4 regions of the Enterococcus sp. AZ163 genome follow, and region 3 is predicted to be linked to each of the others. Evidence: predicted binding sites of a transcription regulator. Region 3 holds the regulator's gene; each other region holds the start of a gene.
The links. The regulator NrdR, encoded in region 3, represses ribonucleotide reductase genes. The targets are predictions, from matches to a motif close to ACACNATATATNGTGT.
Positions count from the first base shown of each region.

Region 1: the regulator NrdR is predicted to act here: its motif matches at 2,275-2,290, upstream of IGI46_RS06755 (deoxynucleoside kinase).
Region 2: the regulator NrdR is predicted to act here: its motif matches at 2,014-2,029, upstream of nrdD (anaerobic ribonucleoside-triphosphate reductase).
Region 4: the regulator NrdR is predicted to act here: its motif matches at 1,708-1,723, upstream of nrdH (glutaredoxin-like protein NrdH).

Region 1 is NZ_JBIPAO010000001.1:1,400,669-1,405,730, forward strand. Features, by position in the region: gene IGI46_RS06740 (phosphomevalonate kinase) at 1-126, opposite strand, end outside; gene mvaD (diphosphomevalonate decarboxylase) at 123-1,115, opposite strand; gene mvk (mevalonate kinase) at 1,108-2,052, opposite strand; gene IGI46_RS06755 (deoxynucleoside kinase) at 2,309-2,965, shown strand; gene IGI46_RS06760 (magnesium transporter CorA family protein) at 3,079-3,984, shown strand; gene IGI46_RS06765 (FUSC family protein) at 4,330-5,062, opposite strand, start outside.
Region 2 is NZ_JBIPAO010000001.1:1,874,485-1,879,546, forward strand. Features, by position in the region: gene nrdD (anaerobic ribonucleoside-triphosphate reductase) at 1-1,908, opposite strand, end outside; gene IGI46_RS08870 (ABC transporter ATP-binding protein) at 2,293-3,081, shown strand; gene IGI46_RS08875 (FtsX-like permease family protein) at 3,050-5,062, shown strand, end outside.
Region 3 is NZ_JBIPAO010000001.1:2,560,862-2,565,923, reverse strand. Features, by position in the region: gene dnaI (primosomal protein DnaI) at 1-533, opposite strand, end outside; gene IGI46_RS12205 (replication initiation and membrane attachment family protein) at 533-1,861, opposite strand; gene nrdR (transcriptional regulator NrdR) at 1,926-2,414, opposite strand; gene coaE (dephospho-CoA kinase) at 2,509-3,108, opposite strand; gene mutM (DNA-formamidopyrimidine glycosylase) at 3,114-3,944, opposite strand; gene polA (DNA polymerase I) at 3,990-5,062, opposite strand, start outside.
Region 4 is NZ_JBIPAO010000001.1:2,010,981-2,016,042, reverse strand. Features, by position in the region: gene feoB (ferrous iron transport protein B) at 1-955, opposite strand, end outside; gene IGI46_RS09525 (FeoA family protein) at 956-1,426, opposite strand; gene nrdH (glutaredoxin-like protein NrdH) at 1,789-2,007, shown strand; gene nrdE (class 1b ribonucleoside-diphosphate reductase subunit alpha) at 2,129-4,288, shown strand; gene nrdF (class 1b ribonucleoside-diphosphate reductase subunit beta) at 4,546-5,062, shown strand, end outside.

The sequences.
Region 1 (5,062 bases), 1.2 Mb from region 3:
TTTAGCAGCATCAATAGAGACATTAATGAATTGGTCAATTGCAACAATAATAGCTGGATGACCAGCTTCGACTACGGCATATTCACCAGCAATATATAATTTACCAGGAGCTGAAACTTCAATCATGCTTCTACTTCCTTCGTCATTATTTTGATCCCTGGCCCAGCATGAGCAGCGATCAATTGGTCTGCTGAAAAATGTTCTTGCAGCTTGCTTAACACAGTAGATTCATTTTTTTTCTGAACAAGAATCTTTACATTAGGTCCAGCATCAAGTGTAAAGTAGCAAGCTAAACCTTCATTCCGTAATTGACGAACAAGGGCCATCGCCCGCATACTTTCAGCCGACCAGTAGGTAAATGGAGGTATGGCTGCTAAGGTGGTACCATGCATCTTCAGAGCACTAGCCTCAGTAACTTCGCCCAGTGATTGGAAATCTTTGTTGGCAATGGCTGTTCGTGCTTTGGCTAAATCTTGAGGAACGGTAGCCAACCAACCATCGTAAAACGCAGAGGTTTCAACAGTTCGTTGCATGCCATCACGACTGGAGACATCTTTTTGCTGATCATTTACTACCACAAAGATCATGCTTAGCTCTTCTTCAAAGCCGTTTGATGGAATTGGTACAGCATACGAGCTGTCATCTGAATCTCCTTTTTCCCACTCCGCAAAGCCGCCATAAATACTTCGGCAGGCGGAACCTGAACCGCGACGAGCTAAGCGTGACAGCTCTTTTTCCTCTAAAGGTAATCCTAGCGCAGCGCTGGCAGCGCCGGCTAAAGCTGCTAAACCGCTCGCTGAAGAAGCCAGACCAGCTGCTGTTGGGACAAAATTCTGGCTGTCCACCTTGGCAAATAGCTGACTTTGCGCTTTCTCTCTAATTAGATCCAAAAAACGACTCACTTTAACTGTAGTTTCTCTGTCTTGTAAGTTATTATCTAAATAAAACTGATCCTCAGAAAATGTTGAGGAAAAGGTAACCGATGTCTCTGTGTAGAAAGCATCCAGTGTCAATGACAAGCTATTGTTCATGGGTAAAATCAGCTGCTGATCCGCTTTTCCCCAATATTTAATCAACGCGATGTTTGTGTAAGCTCGCGCGTGACCTTTATACATGTGCATATACCCCTAACCCTTCAATCCACGTATCGCGTGCGCCAGCACTCATTAGAATCTGTTGCAATCGACGTCCGCTTTCTTCGTTTTTTGTTAAAGCAATCATGCATCCACCACGACCGCCGCCAGTCAATTTCGCACCCAACGCTTGATTGGCTAAGGCAGTTTGAATTAAGTGGTTCAAGGCATAATTACTAGTTCCCAATGCTTGTAAATGTTCCTGTGCTCTCGTCATATAAGCCCCTAACAACTCGGGCTGATTAGACAAAATGGCTTGCTGTGCTTGCTTGGTCAGTTGACCCAGCTGTCGAATTCGGCTGCCGGTTACTAAACGGTCAACCTCCATTAAATGAGCGACGTCCTTTACTGCTTTGCGTGTTTGTCCTTTGTGTCCAGTATCTGCCACCACTAAGAAGGCGTCCATATTTAACTGGAAAGGTTGGAAATCTAAGCCTTTTTGATAAAGCAGCGGTTCCGTACCGCTAATCGTTGCTGCATCAATCCCACTAGGGTTCCCATGCGCTATTTTTTCGGCCTGATTAACAAATAACAATATATTTTCTTGATCAGTTGGCAGCCCTAGCCAGTCAAAGAATGCTCGGGTAATAGAGACAGCAACTGCTGCGCTGGACCCCATTCCACGTTCGGCTGGAACGGTACTCTCAATGGTTACATAAAATGGTTTCTGAATGGCAAATTGACGAACCAGCTGCCACAACAAAACAGTCACATTTCGCATTGAATGGGGTGCCTTTGCTAAAGGACCGTGATAAAAACTGGATTCAATCCATGATTCATTTCCTTGATGAAATTGGACGGTAGTCGTAATGCCGGTACCAGAAAAAGGAAAAGCAATTGCGGGTTCCCCGTATACTACCGCATGTTCTCCCATTAAAATGATCTTTCCACTGGCGTGTCCTAAACCGATGTTTTTCATTCAAAAAACTCCTTTTTATACCCGATACAGAATATTCAGCTCTGTATTCAATCTCTTCTATTTTACTCAGAGAAAACAAACAAGTAAATGAATCCGTTAAAAACTTTTATAAACTGAACTTTTTTTTAAACATTCCTTGACAGGCAAATTCTAATATGTTTCAAAGCTTTTTTTATTGACGACACCAGATATTGGGGGTATATTATTAAAGTTGAAGAAAAAACACCATATTTTGTATGAAACGAGTTGGAGGTAAATGAGCGTGATTGTATTAGCCGGTACTATTGGAGCAGGAAAATCCAGTTTGACTGCGATGTTGTCAGAACATCTAGGCAGCCAAGCTTTTTATGAATCAATTGAAGACAACAAGGTATTGCCATTATTTTATGCGAATCCAGAACAATATGCCTTTTTATTGCAAATTTATTTTTTGAATAAGCGGTTCGACAGTATCAAGCGAGCGATGCAGGATGATAATAACGTATTAGATCGTTCTATCTATGAGGATTCCTTGCTTTTCCATTTAAATGCTGACCTTGGTCGAGCAACTGATACGGAAGTGAAGGTCTATGATGAGTTATTGGCCAATATGATGGAAGAGCTGCCTTATGCGGCTCACAAGAAACATCCTGATTTATTGGTACACATTCGAGTTTCTTTTGAAACCATGCTGGATCGGATTGAAAAGCGTGGTCGGGATTATGAACAACTAAGCTTTGATCCAACACTTTATGATTATTATAAAGAACTGAATCATCGCTATGACCAATGGTATGAGGATTATAACGAAAGTCCTAAAATCCAAATTGATGGTGATAAGCTGAATTTTGTTGAAGAGGCTGATGCTCGTGATATTGTTCTACAAATGATCGATGAAAAAATTTCTGAAGTACAAAATATTTCGGTTATCTAAAATAGTAAAAGCAACTGTCTAAAAGAAGCGGGTCAGTACCGCTTCTTTTGGGCATTTTTTTGTGCAAACTCTTTGGTGAACCGATATAATAGAAAAGATGAGGAGGAGAACGCATGGAAACGCGCCGTACATTTAATCAAGGCTTGTGTACTTGGATCACGATCGATTCCAAGGACACAAAAGAAATAGAACAATTGAGAGAGACCTATCAGATTAGCGATGAAATGCTGACTTATTCTCTGGATAAGAACGAGCGGGCCCGGGTAGAGTATGATCCTCTTGACCATACATTATTGGTTATTTACAATGTGGCTCACCTGGAAAAGACTAACAATCATTATGAGACAAGTCCAATGGCCTTCATTATGAAGGATCATCATATATTTTCTTTTATTTCGGAGAAAACTAACTATGTGGTGGACTTAATGGAAAACGTATTAAATCGTGATCCCAAGCAAAGCACAGCTAGCTTGCTTTTCCATACGCTCTTTCTAATATCTGATTATTATTTCCCAAACATTGAAGAAGTAAACAGTCAGCGAGTTCTTTTGAACACCAAATTACGAGAAAAGACGACCAATAAGAATTTGTTGGAGCTTTCCGATTTGGAGATTGGGCTGGTTTATTTGGTCACAGCTACGAAACAGAATGTAGTTTTGTTGGAGCAAATCAAAGCCCAAGGATTATTCCCGAACTTTACCGATAAGGAAAAAGAGGAGCTGGATGATGCGCTGATCGAAGCCAGACAAGCAGTTGAAATGACTAAATTAGCGAGTGAAATCCTGGACCAGCTTTCAGGTACCTACAATAATTTGTTGAACAATAATCTGAATGATACCATGAAGATTTTGACAATTTGGTCACTGCTCTTGACTATTCCAACAATTGTGACCGGCTTCTTTGGTATGAATATGCCGCTGCCTTTTGAACATTCAGAGATTGGCTGGATTATTTCGCTGTTTATTAGCTTAGGACTTTCAGTCTGGCTGATCGTGGTTTTGTGGCGGAGAATACGGTAACAAACCAACTTGAGTAAAAAAAACGAGGGTTGTTTGTAATTACTGTGATTACGTGTTGAAGAAAAAGATAGAACAATTTTACTCATTCCGAAAGTAGAAGATTACTTTGCCGATTCATCACCCGGACAGTTTATTGATGAAGAGGACATGTTAGTTAGCAAAGAATAGTATACTAAAGGACAATTATCTAGATGATTAACCAGTAAGCGAATGTTTATATTTTAGATAAGCCCGGAGTCTATTTCTCTTGGGGGATCATTAAAAATTTTTACTTTAATAATGACCATGTTCTTAGTTTGTTTTCTACAAATAAAGATGCTGGAAAAGCAAAAACCGAGTAGGCAGCTACTCGGTTTCTTTGTCGAAGTTTTCGTGGAGATCGAACTTTTGATTATAAAATTTGAGCCCAGTGGTCATGATCCAAGCTGCACCAAATCCCAGCAGGCTGCCCAGTACAATTCCTAAAAAACGATATTGAATCAATGAGTATAAATACTGCTGCCGTACTAGCATGGAAAGCATTAATGACATAGGTGTAGTAAAGAATTGAGCAATGGCGTAATTGCGTCTGATAAAAAATTCCACTGTGACAAACAAAGCTGTAATTACTAGCAAAGTTTCAAACACTGTCAAAGGCAGATTCAGCAACCCTGCCGCGATCACTAAGCCTACTAATGTTCCGAAGATCCGTTGAATATTCCGATGAAGCATCGCCCGCAGATTATCTCCCTGCAAGATTGCTGCACAGGAAACTACTAACCAATAAGGATTCTTCAATTGGAGTCCCATGCTTAAATAAACAGCAAAAAATAATACACAACTATAGAATAAACTATCGATCAGTACCGAAGGGTCATCATTCAAACGTTCATTCAGGCTTCTCTTCACTTCAATTTGCGGTGTTCTCTTGTCGAAAAAATGCAACAGAGTAGCAAAGAAAATAGCAAAGCAGACACCGATAAGAAAGTAAAAACTCATTACCGGAATTTTAGGTAAAGGAATTTGGGTACTGGCTCCCATGGCTGAAACCATGACAATGAAAAAGGCACCTGGTTTGGCAATGCCATATAAACGGAAA
Region 2 (5,062 bases), 690 kb from region 3:
AACAGGGTATTCACAATAGTGAATGAAGCCGCCTGAGCAGTATTTTGGATAATCCTTTTCAAAGTCCAGCTTTTCAAAAGGCGTTGGATTTTTGCGAACATCATAATGGAAACTATTCGTATAGTATTCCTTGTCGGTGATGTTTTCAACAATACCGAAACGTTCTAAGTCTAAATGACAGAAGCGGTCAGTCAAGCTTTCACTTGGTGTAGAGTATACGCTGAAGTGGTAGCCGTATTCGTTGCCCCAAGCATCTGTATGCTGCTTCAAGTCTTTTAAGATAGCCAATGTGAATTCTTTTGCTTCAGGATTGCCTTCCCAGTCGCCGCCAAAGAAAGAAGCTGCAACTTCATACAAACCGATATAACCTAGAGAAACAGTTGCCCGTTTGTTTTTGAACAATTCGTCCACTGAATCTGTACGTTTCAGCCGTTTACCGAAGGCGCCATATTGATAAAGAATCGGTGCATTCGCTGGGGTCGCTTCTTTACAGCGGTCAACGCGAAATACTAAGGCGTCTTTAGCTATTTGCAGACGTTCTTCTAGTAAGCTCCAGAACTTGTTGCGATCGCCTGCTGATTCCATAGCAATCCGTGGCAGGTTTAAGGTAACTACACCTAAGTTCATACGGCCAACGTTAATCTCTTCTCCGTTTTCATCCTTCCAACCCTGCAAGAAAGAACGACAGCCCATTGGTACTTTAAAGCTGCCAGTCAACTCAACTAATCGATCATAGTTCAAGATATCTGGATACATACGCTTCGTTGCACATTCCAGTGCCAATTGCTTCACATCATAGTTCGGATCAGCTGCGTCCAAGTTCACACCACGACGTAGAGTGAAGATTAATTTAGGGAAAATCGCTGTCCGCTTTTCAATGCCTAAGCCGTTGATCCGGATTTGCAGGATCGCTTTTTGGATTTCCCGTTCAAACCAGTCAGTTCCCAAACCAAAGCCTAAGGAAGTAAAAGGTGTTTGCCCATTGGAAGTAAATAAGGTGTTGATTTCATACTCCAAGCTTTGCATTGCATCATAAATATCTTTACGAGTCTTTTGCTTAGCAAATTCTTCACGGCGTTCAGGATTGTCGATCCATTCTTCGGCATCCTTCATGTGTTTTTCGTAGTTTAAGCGAGCAAATGGTGCTAATAGCTCATCCACTCGATCAGCCGAGCAACCACCGTATTGGCTGGAAGCCACGTTTGCAATAATTTGTGAAATTTGAGCAGTGGCTGTTTGGATAGATTTTGGACTTTCAACATCGGCATTTCCAATCTTGAATCCGTTATTCAACATGCCCTTGAAGTCAATCAAACAGCAGTTGGTCATTGGCGTGTATGGATGGTAATCTAAATCATGATAATGAATGTCACCTTTTTGGTGTGCATTCGCTACGTGTGGTGGTAACATCTTCAAGCCGATAGACTTACCAACGATTCCGGCAGTTAAGTCACGCTGAGTATTGAAGACATCGCTGTCCTTGTTAGCATTTTCGTTAACGACTGATTGATCCTTATTGATTAATTTACCAATTGTGAAGTTGATATCTGTTGCTTTACTGCGAGAAAAATCTCGTTGGGTACGATAATGTATGTATTCCTCAGCTAATTCATACTCATTACCTTCTAATAAAATGTGCTCCACAATGTTTTGGATTTCGTAGATTTTTACATTATCTGTAAATCGTTGAGCAAGCTCAGCATCTACCCGTTCGACAATTGACTGGATACGTTCATGTGCCATAGGATCAATTGTTCCGTGAATTTTTGTTTCTGCCTTAATCAATGCATCATAGATTTTTTTATCATCGAAGGCCACGTGACGACCGTCTCGTTTGATGACTCTCATACTTTTGAGAGTAGGTTGAAAATCGTTGATTGCAGTGTCATTGGTTCGGATTTCCATCATATCAACCACTCCGTTTCTTCTTAAATTCGACTAGTTAATCATATAGCATTTTGCGCTAAGATGCAACGATATATAGTGGGTATTTTGGTTAAAAAACGAAAAAGCACACTATATATAGTGTGCTTTGTGATTGAAAAGTTCAATGAAAACTACGGGTCATCATATTTAATTGTCTTTGCTTTTGTGAAAAATAACGCAAAAAAAAATCCTTCACATGACAAATTTGTCAGACGATCACTAGACGTTCGTCACCTTATTTCGCCTTAGATATGATACCATAAAACTAACTAAGAAAACATTAGAATTTATGAGGAATCACACAAATATTTCTTTAAAGGAAGTGGGAAGCACGAGCTGACGCGCTTTGTCGGAGTGCAAAATAATATGAAGAAAATGATTGACGTTCAACATCTGAGTAAAAGCTACGGAAATCGCAGCAATAAAGTCAGTGTGCTAAACGATTTGAACTTCTCAATTGAAGAAGGAGAGTTCGTTGGGATCATGGGACCCAGCGGAGCCGGCAAGACGACATTGATGAATATTTTATCTACTATATTACTACCCACTATGGGAACTGTCCGTATCGATGGCCAGAACATTACTCAGATGCGGGACAGCCAGCTGACTGATTTTCGACGAGAGAATTTAGGCTTTATTTTCCAAGAGTTTAATTTGATCGACAGTCTAAGTGTGGAAGACAACATTCTGCTACCCTTAACGGTAAGCAAAATGACCTATGAACAGATGCAGCAACGTTTGAAGCATTATGCCAGCATACTAGATATTACAGGCATTTTGGATCGCTATCCGGAAGAAATTTCAGTGGGACAAAGACAACGGACTGCTGCTGCGAGAGCTTTAATTACCCAGCCGAAGATTCTTTTTGCGGATGAACCCACCGGATCGCTGGATTCGAAATCATCAGCGGACTTTCTCCATTATTTAGCAGAGATTAACCTGCATGAGGATACGACGATCCTGATGGTAACCCATGATCCGTATACTGCCAGCTATTGCAACCGGGTGTTGTTCATTAAGGACGGCAAATTCTTTTCTGAGATTGTTCGCCGTTCCTCAAGACAAGCCTTCTTTGAAAAAGTAATCGATATGCAGGCAACCATCGGTGGAGGAGGGAAGACCAATGCTGATCAAATTGGCCTGGAAGAGTTTTAAAAAGCAGGCTAGAGGGTACTTGTTGTTTTTCTTCAGTATGGTGTTTGCTGTGATGGTGTATTATTCCTTTACGACTATGAATAATGAACAGCTGTCGCAGCGAGGAGCAGCTACAGGAAATAATATTGTAACAATGCTGGCATTAGGCAGTCTGCTGATTGTGTTAATTCTAATTTTTTTCATGCTGAGTGCCAGTCGTTTTCTGATTGAAAATCGGCGAAAGGATGTAGCGGTTTTTCATTTATACGGGTTGAAATACTACCAAATCTGTCTGCTGTTTATTTTTGAATTCTTGTTTATTGGCTTGCTGTCATTTATCAGCGGGATTCTACTTGGGATTCTATTTTCACGATTGTTCAGCATGGTCCTTTTGAAAGCAATGGATTTGTCAGTACAGGTGAAATTTTTCTTTTCTGCCAACGCAGTAGGTACTACGGGTCTTGTGCTATTAATTATTTTAGGTTTGGTTTCACTGCAGACTCTATGGCTGGTATCAGGCTACCGGCTATCGTCTTTTCGAAAAGAGGAGAAGCCGCGACGTAGAATTTCTCACCTGAACGTGGGGCAAAAAGTGCTTGCCATTTTAGGTGCACTATTTTTAATTTCGGGATGGACGGCTGCCGTTTTCTATATAAAGGTAGTTAATTTGTTCATTCAGCAATTCGGTTTTCTGCGAGCGAACCTCAACACCATGCTAGGCATTTTTGCTGTTTGTGTGGTAGGAACATATCTTTTTTACAATTACACCTTACGTTGGTTCTATATTCGCAGGACGAGCCAAAGTTATCACAATTTGCGGGTGCTTTCTCGCAGTGAAGGGTTGTTTCGTTCGTACCGGGAGCGCAACTTTTTGGGAACAGTCACGATTTTCTTAGGCTTGGCTTTGACCTTTCTAGGGGCAACAGCGGCTACTGTTTCGATTCAGATGAATCGGGTAACCGAAGTGGCGCCGGTGTCTTTGATGATGGATCGAGGAAGCTTTGAACAAGTAGCACCTATAATTCAAGAAAAAATGCCCTCCTTTGAACAGCAGACACTTACGTTTAAGTCCGTTGGCGGTATCCAGCCGCTTATGGTTACTGGGGAAGGAGTGGAGGAACGTCCAGAGGTTATTGATCTAGTTGCTTTATCAACTTATCAGAAATTTCAACAGCTGAGTCTTCGGCTTGCAGATATTCAGTTAAAAGATACTAATGACGCAGTGATGCTGACACCATTCCAACCTGTTTTTAGGGAGTACTGGCACTACAGCCGTACGGTTAATTTAATGGACGAAAAGCTAGAGGTACGGCGCTTGGAAACCAATTATATGGGAGATCCTTCACTACACTATGGACAAAATTTATTGGTGGTATCAGATGAGTTATTCCAAAAAGTAAATGGGATTACTTATCAGTTGGAGGCTGTAAATGTTCCAGATGATCAGGAAGCTAAGCTAAGTCAGCTAGTGGAAAAGAAAATCAATTACGACTGGATTGATCCGATTACGTATGAGTTAAACTGGAAGGACAAACAGCTAACTGGGGAATTAATTTCAGGAGATGATCACAGCAGCAATCCCAATCGCTTTGCTACGTATCGAGCAAATTATGTTTCGTATGAAGAGACTTATCGTACCAGTCGCAGCAGTGCCGGCCTGTCTTTGTTTGTCTTTACCTTCGTAGTGATGATTTTTATTGTCATTACGGCTAGTACGGTTAGTCTGCGGCAGCTTTCCGACACTAGTAACCAAAAAGAACGCTACCGTTTATTGAGTTATTTAGGAATTGGTCAAAAGGATTTGAAACAACTGATTTATCGGGAGAATCAAATGCTATTCTTTCCACCAGTACTTTTAGGATTAATCCACAGCTTCTTTGCTATCTATGTCTTTTCCCAAGTTGTTGAAAGTGCTGACTACTGGTTTGTATACCTGTTCTTTGGTATTTTATTAATCGTTTATAGTATCTTCTTCTATTTAACCTATCGTTACCAAAGAAAA
Region 3 (5,062 bases):
ATGGCTCCTAGCAAGTAAGTTTTTCCAACTCCAAAATCTCCTACTAAATATAATGCTTTATGAAAATCCTTTGGAGCAGCATTATATTGGTTTATGAAATCTAAAGAAGCTTCTAATGCTTCACTTCGACCAGAAGTCACTTCAAAGGTCCGAATCGATGCCTGACGAATATCTTTAGGCATATCAACCGAGTTAATTCGATTGCGAATCTCTTCTTCTTTTTTGCGCATCAATAATTCATCAGTAGGAACATAGGTTACATCAATAAAATGAAAATTAAGCGTTAATTTAGGTTCATATCCAGGAGCGATCATAGTAGGATCATCTGCCAAAAATTTTTTCTTTTCTTGAACAAATTCGTACAGCTTGGCAAAGGATTTCTCGATATCTTCTTGTGTCAATTTTGCCTTATGTCGCTCTATAAAATCACGTACATCGGAATCTTGAAGTACTTCCTGCATCATTTGCTGGTACCTGCCATCTACTCCACGTGACTTAATAATTCGATTCAGTTCTTTGCCTACATCTTCCATCAGCTCTCACCCTCTTTGTTCAGATATTCCGCCAGCTTGCGATTCAACTCGGCCTCTTTTTCTGGACTAATCTTCTTCTCTTTTGGTGGTTCTTTAATGTGCGTCGGCAGAATTTCTTTTCTACCTTGTGCCTTCCGACCAGCAGCATTATTACGGCGATTGGTGGTCTTTTTCTTGACCAGCTTTTGGTCTGCTTGACGAACATGTACAATGGCTTCTTCCGGTCGTTGAATCTTCCTTTGAGCCCAATCATTAGCGATTGCATTCAGATAGTTTTGATTAATTACTGCCTGGTTTTGAATCACTAATATGTAGTTAATTAGTATATTCACTACACTATTTGGAAATAAGTGACGACTCAGCAAATCTTCAATCAAGCGAATTTCTTGATTAGTTTCGTACCCACCCTTTTGCTTTTTAATTGCCTGCAGATATTTGATTGGTGGTATCCTTTCACTTTGACGAATTATTTCCTGTTCGGCCTTTGAAAATTCTCCTGATAAATTTCGATTATCAGCTAATTGTACTTCTGTCTCACCGTCTACGGATTTTATTTGTTTGCTTTTTACAATTAAATTTCTTAAAAAAGTTAACTGAATCTGATTTTGTTCACTGGATTTTACAGCAAAATCCAGCATTTCCATTTCATCAATCCCGTACATTTGATGTAAAGCTTCGATTTTTTTTTGATCTTCTTCCTCTAATGTCAAACTAAACTTCTCTAGCTGCTGATTGAAGAAGGTCCAGTCAAAAGTACTAGCTGCTACTTTTGGTTGAATAAATTTATCATGGGTATCATCAAATAGTTCCGTATTCGCAGCAAACCTCGTTTCTTCAAATCGATAACTATCGCGAAACCGTTTTGTAATGTTGGTTAATCCTTCTGTTGGAACTACCTTTGGACGGAAACGTTCAACTAATCGTTGAAAACGGCGTTCACCAATTTTTTCCATTAACAAATAACACATTAATGCGTCCTGAAAAAAATCGATAGGCATTAACGGAGGAATTAATTGATAAAATAGCGTCATCCCCAATTCATTATCTTCTTTCTGAAAAGTATTTAACAAGCCGATACCTTCCAGCTTTTCACGGGCTTTCAACATTGCAGCTAACCCGTTATCTATGGCGGCCAATAAATCAGCATGCATCAACTCAGGGCTTTTTCCTTCGACTGTAATGTCGCTAGATAGGTTTAAATACAGACTCAGAGCTTCCGCACCTATAATCGGTTGGTATAAAAATAATAGTGCTTGCTGGCGGCTCTCATCCAGCAGAGGACTGCCATAGACGGAGTAAATAGTCGTTGGCTTTAATTCAGATGTCACAAACTAGCCCCCTAAAATATTCAGTAACAATCAGTTCGATAATTGCCTCAGTTCCTGTCAAAGTTTAAAACAAATCCTGTTCTTTTCCATCAGCAGATTTGGCTTTATCTACGATTTCCTGTAATTCTTTTAAGAACACCGACATGTCCTTAAATTGGCGATAAACACTGGCAAAACGAATATATGCAATTTCATCAACATTCATTAAATCTTCCATAACATATTCACCGATTAAACTGGTAGATATCTCATTTTCACCTAAACCGCGAACACGATTTTCTACATGATCAACAATCTGTTCCATTTGCTCCATGGCAACAGGACGTTTTTCGGCCGAACGAATTAGCCCGCGCAGAATCTTGTCGCGATTAAATTCTTCCCGATCGCCATTACGCTTAACAACTAAAAGCGGTGCAGCTTCAATCCGTTCAAAAGTTGTAAAACGGAAACCGCAATTTTCACATTCTCTGCGTCTTCGGATGGCACGTCCATCATCGGTTTGACGACTATCAATGACTCTTGAGTTATTATGATTACATCTTGGGCAACGCATTTTTTCACCTCTCAGATGATAGTATTTTATTGTAACACGAGTTTATCATATCCTAATGGCTAAAAAAAGCTTTGTTATGCCATTTTTCGAATCTTTATTCAATAAAGGCTTGTTTTTTTAACCATTTTATCACTTGGTCAGCTGTTTCCTCTAAAGTTCCGCTATTATCAAAAATAACATCTGCCAGCTGCTTTTTTTTATTTAGAGGCATTTGGCTGTTAATTCGGTTCATTGCTTCCATTTCTGATAATTGATTTCTAACTATCAAACGTCTCAATTGAGTAGCATGATCGATATAAACAACAGCAATAGCATCCATTTTGTTTTCATAATGTCCTTCATAAAGTAAAGGGATATCAGCAATTACTAACGAATTACTTTTTCTGGCAACTTCTATCTGCCGATCAATTTCATTACGAATAAAAGGTTCAAGTGTTCGGTTAAGTTTTTTACGTTCTTCTTCATCCCTAAAAATAAGATTGCCTAATTTTCTTCGATTTAATGTTCCTTTAGGTGTAATGATCATTTCACCAAAAGCTTCAACAAGTGCAAAAAGACCGGGAGTACCTGGCTCGACAACTTCACGAGCCACTACATCCCCGTCTACAATAGGAAATCCAGCTGAGCGAAATACATTAACTACTGTCGATTTTCCACTAGCGATACCACCAGTAATCCCTAACACATAACTCATTTTTTTCACCTCTTCAGTTGTTGGCAATGTGGACAATAATGGGTTCCACGTTGAGCAACTTTCATTTTAGCTATGAGCGTCCCACAACGCGGGCAAGGTTTTCCAGTTTGTCCATATACATTAAGCTCCTGCTGAAAATGTCCGGCTTCCCCTAAAGCATTTAGATAGGTTCTGATAGTTGTCCCACCTGCTTCTTTTGCCTTATTAATGACAGCAATAATCGCTTGATGTAAAATTTCAACTTCTTTAGTTGTTAACGTATTGGCTGGCTGCTCTGGATGTATTTTTGACAACCACAATACTTCATCTACATAAATGTTCCCAAGACCCGCAACAATTTTTTGGTTCAACAACAAGGGCTTAATCATCGTATGCGCCTTATTTAAGCGAGTCTCAAACTCTGCTAAATCAAATGTTTCATTCGTAGGCTCAGGGCCTAACTGTTGAATTCCTTTATATTGCAAACCAGTATTTTTTTTCATTAAACTCATTCGACCAAATTTACGCACATCATTGTAAATTAATTCAGAATCATCAGTAAAAACGAAACGTATGTGACTATGCTTATCTAACGTTGTAGCTTCAGGGAAAAATTCGTATTTCCCTTCCATTCTTAGATGAGATACCATATCATAATGAGTAAAATGAAAAATTAAATATTTACCTCTACGGCCAACATCTTCAATAGTCTCTCCTACCAGCTCATTTCGAAACTGATCAACTTCTGGGGATTCAATGATTTTGGGCCAAAGAACATCGACCCTGCGAATAGTTTTTCCTATAACTAAAGAAACTAATCCACGGCGGACTGTTTCAACTTCTGGTAGTTCTGGCACTTTTTTCACTCCTAAGGGAAAAGCTGGAAAAATTCCAGCTTCTAGTTATTTTGCTTCATACCAAGTTTTTCCCCAACTGCTATCAGTAACTAATGGAACATCCAGCTGTACAGTATTTTCCATTACTTCCTTAACTAGCTTATCTAATGTTTCTAACTCTGCTTCAGGTACTTCAAAAACTAATTCATCATGTACTTGTAACAGCATGTTCGCTTGTAGTTTTTCCTCTTTTAATCGTTTATCCAATTCAATCATAGCTAATTTTAATATATCTGCTGCGCTTCCTTGAATAGGGGTATTAATAGCTGTTCGTTCAGCAAATGATCGAACATTGAAATTACGCGAATTAATATCTGGCAGATATCGACGACGATTGTACAAGGTAGCAGAATATCCAAGATCCTTTGCTTCTCGAACACTTTCTTCCATATACCGTTTTACGTCTGGATAGTTTTCGAAATAAGTGTCAATATACTCCTGAGCTGCTTTCCGAGATATTCCTAAATTTTGAGACAATCCATAATCAGAAATCCCATACACAATACCAAAATTGACTGCCTTAGCATCCCGACGCATATTTGGGGTCACTTGATCTTTTTCTACACCAAAAATTCGCATTGCAGTACTAGCATGGATGTCCATGCCTTCCTTAAAAGCCTCAATCAAATGCTTATCTCCAGAAATATGAGCCAACACCCGTAATTCAATTTGAGAATAGTCAGAAGAATAAATTAACCAGTTTTTCTCACTGGGAACAAAAGCTTCTCGAATTTTCCGGCCCTCTTCCAAACGGATAGGAATATTTTGTAAATTGGGATCCACTGAACTTAAGCGACCAGTTTGTGTTAAAGTTTGCAAATAACGCGTATGCACTTTGTTATCTGATTGAATAACCTTCAAAAGACCCTCAACATAGGTTGATTGGATCTTAGCAATTTGTCGGTAATTCAAAATATCATTTACTATAGGAGCTTGTTCTCTTAATTGCTCTAAAACATCTACCGCAGTTGAATAACCCGTTTTCGTCTTCTTAATCACAGGAAGGTGCATCTTCTCAAATAGGATAACGCCTAACTGTTTTGGTGAATTGATATTAAATTCTTCGCCTGCTTCTTCAT
Region 4 (5,062 bases), 550 kb from region 3:
CAAAAAGAACATCGTTTACCCAGTCAGTACCCATTACCCCAATTGTCCGAATTGAAATATAGTAAACGAGCCACATGACAAGAGCAAAAATAGGTAAAGCCAAAAACCGATTGGTAACAACACGATCTATTTTATCAGAAACAGATAATTTGAATTCATCATGATCAACAATACATAGGGTGCGCAAATTGGTGATGAATTCATAACGCTCATTAATAATGATCGTTTCCGCATCATCACCCAAAATTTTCTCAGTAATTTTGATGGTTTCTTCGATCTCTTTTTGCTGAATACTGCTTAATGTCAACTGCTCCTGCGCCCGCATGTCGCGTTCAAACAACTTTACACTGTACCAGCGACTATATTTTTCTAACACAGTGTTGCCTAAAACTGCTGTAATTTCACTAAGAGCAGCTTCAATTCGCTTGTCATAATGAGGATAGCTGATTTCTTCAGGCGTTCCTTTTTTCGCAAGCTCTATCGCTTGTTCGACAGCCTTATCAACGCCCCAATTTTTCAAAGCACTGATACCAATAACGGGCACACCTAATGCATAAGACAATTTTTCTAAGTTAATTTGTTTCCCGTCTTTTTTGATCAAGTCCATCATGTTGACTGCTGCTACCACAGGGATTCCTGTTTCAATTAATTGCGTTGTCAAATAGAGGTTCCGTTCCAAATTCGTACCATCGATAATATTCAAAATGACATCAGGAATATCTGACAATAAATAATCCCTAGCTACCACTTCTTCTGGAGAATAGGGGGACAATGAATAAATGCCGGGTAGATCATCAATAATTACGTCATGCTGTTTTTTGTATTTTCCTTCTTTACGCTCAACTGTTACACCTGGCCAATTCCCGACAAATTGATTGGTTCCGGTCAGTACATTAAAGGTACTGGTTTTCCCACTATTGGGGTTTCCTGCCAAAGCAATATGCAATTCTGCCATTTATTCCGCCTCCTTGGCCACAACAACCATCTCTGATTCACTTTTTCTCAAGCTTAATTCATATCCACGAACCCGAATTTCCATCGGATCACCTAAAGGAGCCAGCTTCACAACCATTACGTTGGTTCCTTTAGTCAGGCCCATATCCATTAAACGGCGTTTCACCGCACCACTGCCATGAACATTGACAATTTGGCCTTCTTCTCCCACAGCCAACTGATCCAGTGAAGACCACGCCTGTTGATCTTCTGTTACTTCTTTCACGAGTATACTCATTAACAAAGACTTATCCAAAGCTACCCGGGTATTATGTAATAAAACAATGCTATTGTCGCCGGAATGATTCACTACAGCTACCTTCGTTCCAACTGTCATCCCTAAATCCTGCATACGACGCTTCAATTCACTATCCAATTGAATGGATTCAATTTGCACCACTTGATTTAATGGCGTTTCTGCTAATGTAGTCATGGCTCCTCCACCTGCTTTTCACTCTCATTAATAATGATAATCTTTCTCATTTAGAATACATTTATTGTCATTAGAAGTCAATAAAATCTTGAGCATTTCAGTTGACAAATCACTGGTTTTATAGTTTTAATCCTGTTAAAAAAGTTATTCTAAATTTTTTTATTTGCTAAAAAAAACGTTGACTAACATTGTTCTTTCTTTAAAGACGCTAAAATCTGTGTAATGGTGAGTTTTCACAGTTTTCCAAAAAACACAAACTATTGTGTATGCACTTTCTTGCAGCACAAGATGTAGTATCTTGTAATTGACTTTTCTCCTATATCTTTTATACTAGGTAATGTAAAGAAAAAGGAGGCCTTTTTATGGTTAAAGTATATTCAAAAGACAACTGCATGCAATGCAAAATGACAAAACGTTATTTATCAGATAATAGTATTCCCTTTGAAGAAGTGAATATCGACAACGAGCCTGAAGCACTAGATTTCTTGAAGAACCAAGGATTCCAAAGTGTCCCAGTAATTTTCGGTGGCCAATCTGCGATTATCGGTTTTAGACCTGATCAATTAAAAGCATTAGCTTAACCTGAAGCTTTGCAGTCGAAGGATTGCAAAGTTTCTTCTTTATAATAGCATTATGATCTGTGGACTAATTTTTCAATTGAAGAATTAGTCCAAAACTATGAATAAGGAAAGATGTGACGATATGAGCCTAAAAGACTTAGGAGACGTAAGCTACTTTAAACTAAACAATGAAATCAATCGTCCAGTTAATGGACAAATCCCTTTGAATAAAGATAAAGACGCTCTAGAAGCATTCTTTAAAGAAAACGCAGAGCCAAATACCCGTAAGTTCGCGACTGTCCAGGAAAAAATTGCTTATTTGGTAGAGCATGACTATTTAGAAGAAGCATTCATTGCGAACTATTCCCCAGAATTTATTGATCGGTTATTTACCTTTTTAGATGAACAAAACTTCACCTTCAAATCATTCATGGCGGCTTACAAGTTTTACTCACAATACGCGTTGAAAAACAATGAAGGAACTGAATATTTAGAGAGCTATGAAGACCGGGTAGCTTACAACGCCCTTTACTTTGCCAATGGTGATGAAGAATTGGCTCTACGTTTAGCTGATGAAATGATTCATCAGCGTTACCAACCAGCTACACCCTCCTTTTTGAATGCTGGCCGCAAAAGACGTGGGGAGCTCGTATCTTGTTTCCTAATCCAAGTGACTGACGACATGAACAGCATTGGACGTTCAATCAATTCAGCGTTGCAATTGTCTCGAATCGGCGGCGGCGTTGGAATCAACCTGTCGAACCTGCGTGAAGCGGGCGCGCCAATTAAGGGCTATGATGGGGCTGCCAGCGGCGTCGTTCCTGTAATGAAATTGTTTGAAGACAGCTTTTCGTACTCTAATCAGCTAGGTCAACGTCAAGGTGCCGGTGTTGTTTACTTGGATGTTTTCCATCCAGATATTGAAGTTTTCTTGTCTGCAAAAAAAGAAAATGCAGACGAAAAAATCCGGGTAAAAACTTTATCCTTAGGGGTAACCGTACCGGATAAATTTTACGAATTGGCTCGCAAAAATGAGGATATGTATTTATTCAGTCCTTACGGTATCGAACGTGAATACGGTGTTCCCTATTCTTACGTTGATATCACTAAAGAATACGACAACATGGTCGCTAACCCAAACATTCGTAAGAAGAAAATTCGTGCCCGCGATTTAGAAAATGAATTATCTAAGCTGCAGCAGGAATCTGGTTATCCGTATATCATTAACATCGATACAGCGAATAAGGCCAACCCTGTTGATGGCAAAATCGTTATGAGTAACCTTTGTTCAGAAATTCTGCAGGTTCAAACACCTTCAGCAATTAACGATCGTCAGGAGTATGATGATTTAGGAACTGATATTTCATGTAACTTAGGTTCTACCAATATCGTTAACTTGATGGAAAGTCCAGACTTTGGTCAATCGGTTCGTACGATGGTTCGTGGATTAACTTATATTACAGATGCTTCAAATATTGATGTGGTTCCTTCTATTCAAAATGGTAATAACCTTAACCACACGATTGGTTTAGGGGCGATGGGACTACACAGCTTCTTTGCTAAAAATTTGATGGTATACGGCTCAGAGGAATCCATTGATTTCACTAATATTTACTTTACCTTGTTAAATTACTGGACGTTAATGGAAAGCAACCAAATCGCCAAGGAGCGCAAACAAGTTTTCCATAACTTTGAAAAGTCTAAATATGCAGATGGAACCTATTTTGATAAGTATTTGTCAGATGAATTCTTACCTAAAACAGATAAAGTCAAAGAAATTTTTAAAGACATTTTCGTTCCAACAAAAGAAGATTGGCAAGCATTAAAAGAAGCCATTCAAAAAGACGGCTTGTACCACCAAAACCGTTTAGCTGTTGCTCCGAATGGTTCAATTTCATATATCAATGATACTAGTGCTAGCTTACACCCAATCACTCGTTTAATCGAAGAACGTCAAGAAAAGAAAATTGGTAAAATTTACTATCCAGCTCCTTACTTGAACAATGAAACCTTGCCTTATTACACTTCTGCTTATGATATGGATATGCGTAAGGTGATCGATGTCTATGCTACGGCGCAACAACATATTGACCAAGGTATGAGCTTAACCTTATTTATGCGTTCAGAAATTCCACGAGGCTTGTATGAATGGAAACATGAAACCAAGCAAACAACCCGTGATTTGAATATCTTGCGAAACTACGCCTTCTACAAAGGCTGTAAATCAATCTATTACGTTCGTACCTTCACTGAGGATGCCGAAGAGATCGGTTCAAACCAATGTGAAAGTTGCGTAATTTAGTTGCCAGCTGACAGTCCTGCTTTTCGCAGTATATTAGGTAATCGCGCAACATAACAGGAACTCAACCAATTATCAAACTAAGCAGTTTAGCAGGATGGTATGCGTACGACGATCCGAATGATTTTTCAGAGAAAAATCAATTCCTTTATATGGAGCTAGCTGACAGTCACTTATTACTACACAACAACCAGACATCACGAATCTACTCAGGTTCGTGATGTTTGACAGTATTAAAGCAAGACCAAGGAGGAAACTACATGGCAGAGACTTATTACAAAGCCATTAACTGGAATGAAATTGAAGATGTCATTGATAAATCAACGTGGGAAAAGCTAACCGAACAATTTTGGCTGGATACCCGTATTCCTTTATCCAATGACTTAGATGATTGGCGGAAGCTGTCTGATTTAGAGAAAAAAGTAGTTGGTTATGTATTTGGCGGACTAACGCTTTTAGACACTGTTCAATCAGAAAGTGGTATGGAACAATTACGTGCTGATGTGCGTACGCCTCATGAAGAAGCAGTATTGAACAATATTCAATTCATGGAATCAGTCCACGCCAAAAGCTATTCTTCTATTTTTAGTACGTTAAATACTAAGGCAGAAATCAACGAAATCTTTGAATGGACAAACACCAATGTGTATCTGCAAAAGAAAGCTGAACGAGTGAATGAAATTTATAAAAATGGCACACCGTTAGAGAAGAAAATTGCCAGCGTCTTTTTAGAAACCTTCCTATTCTACTCTGGTTTCTATACACCTTTGTATTATT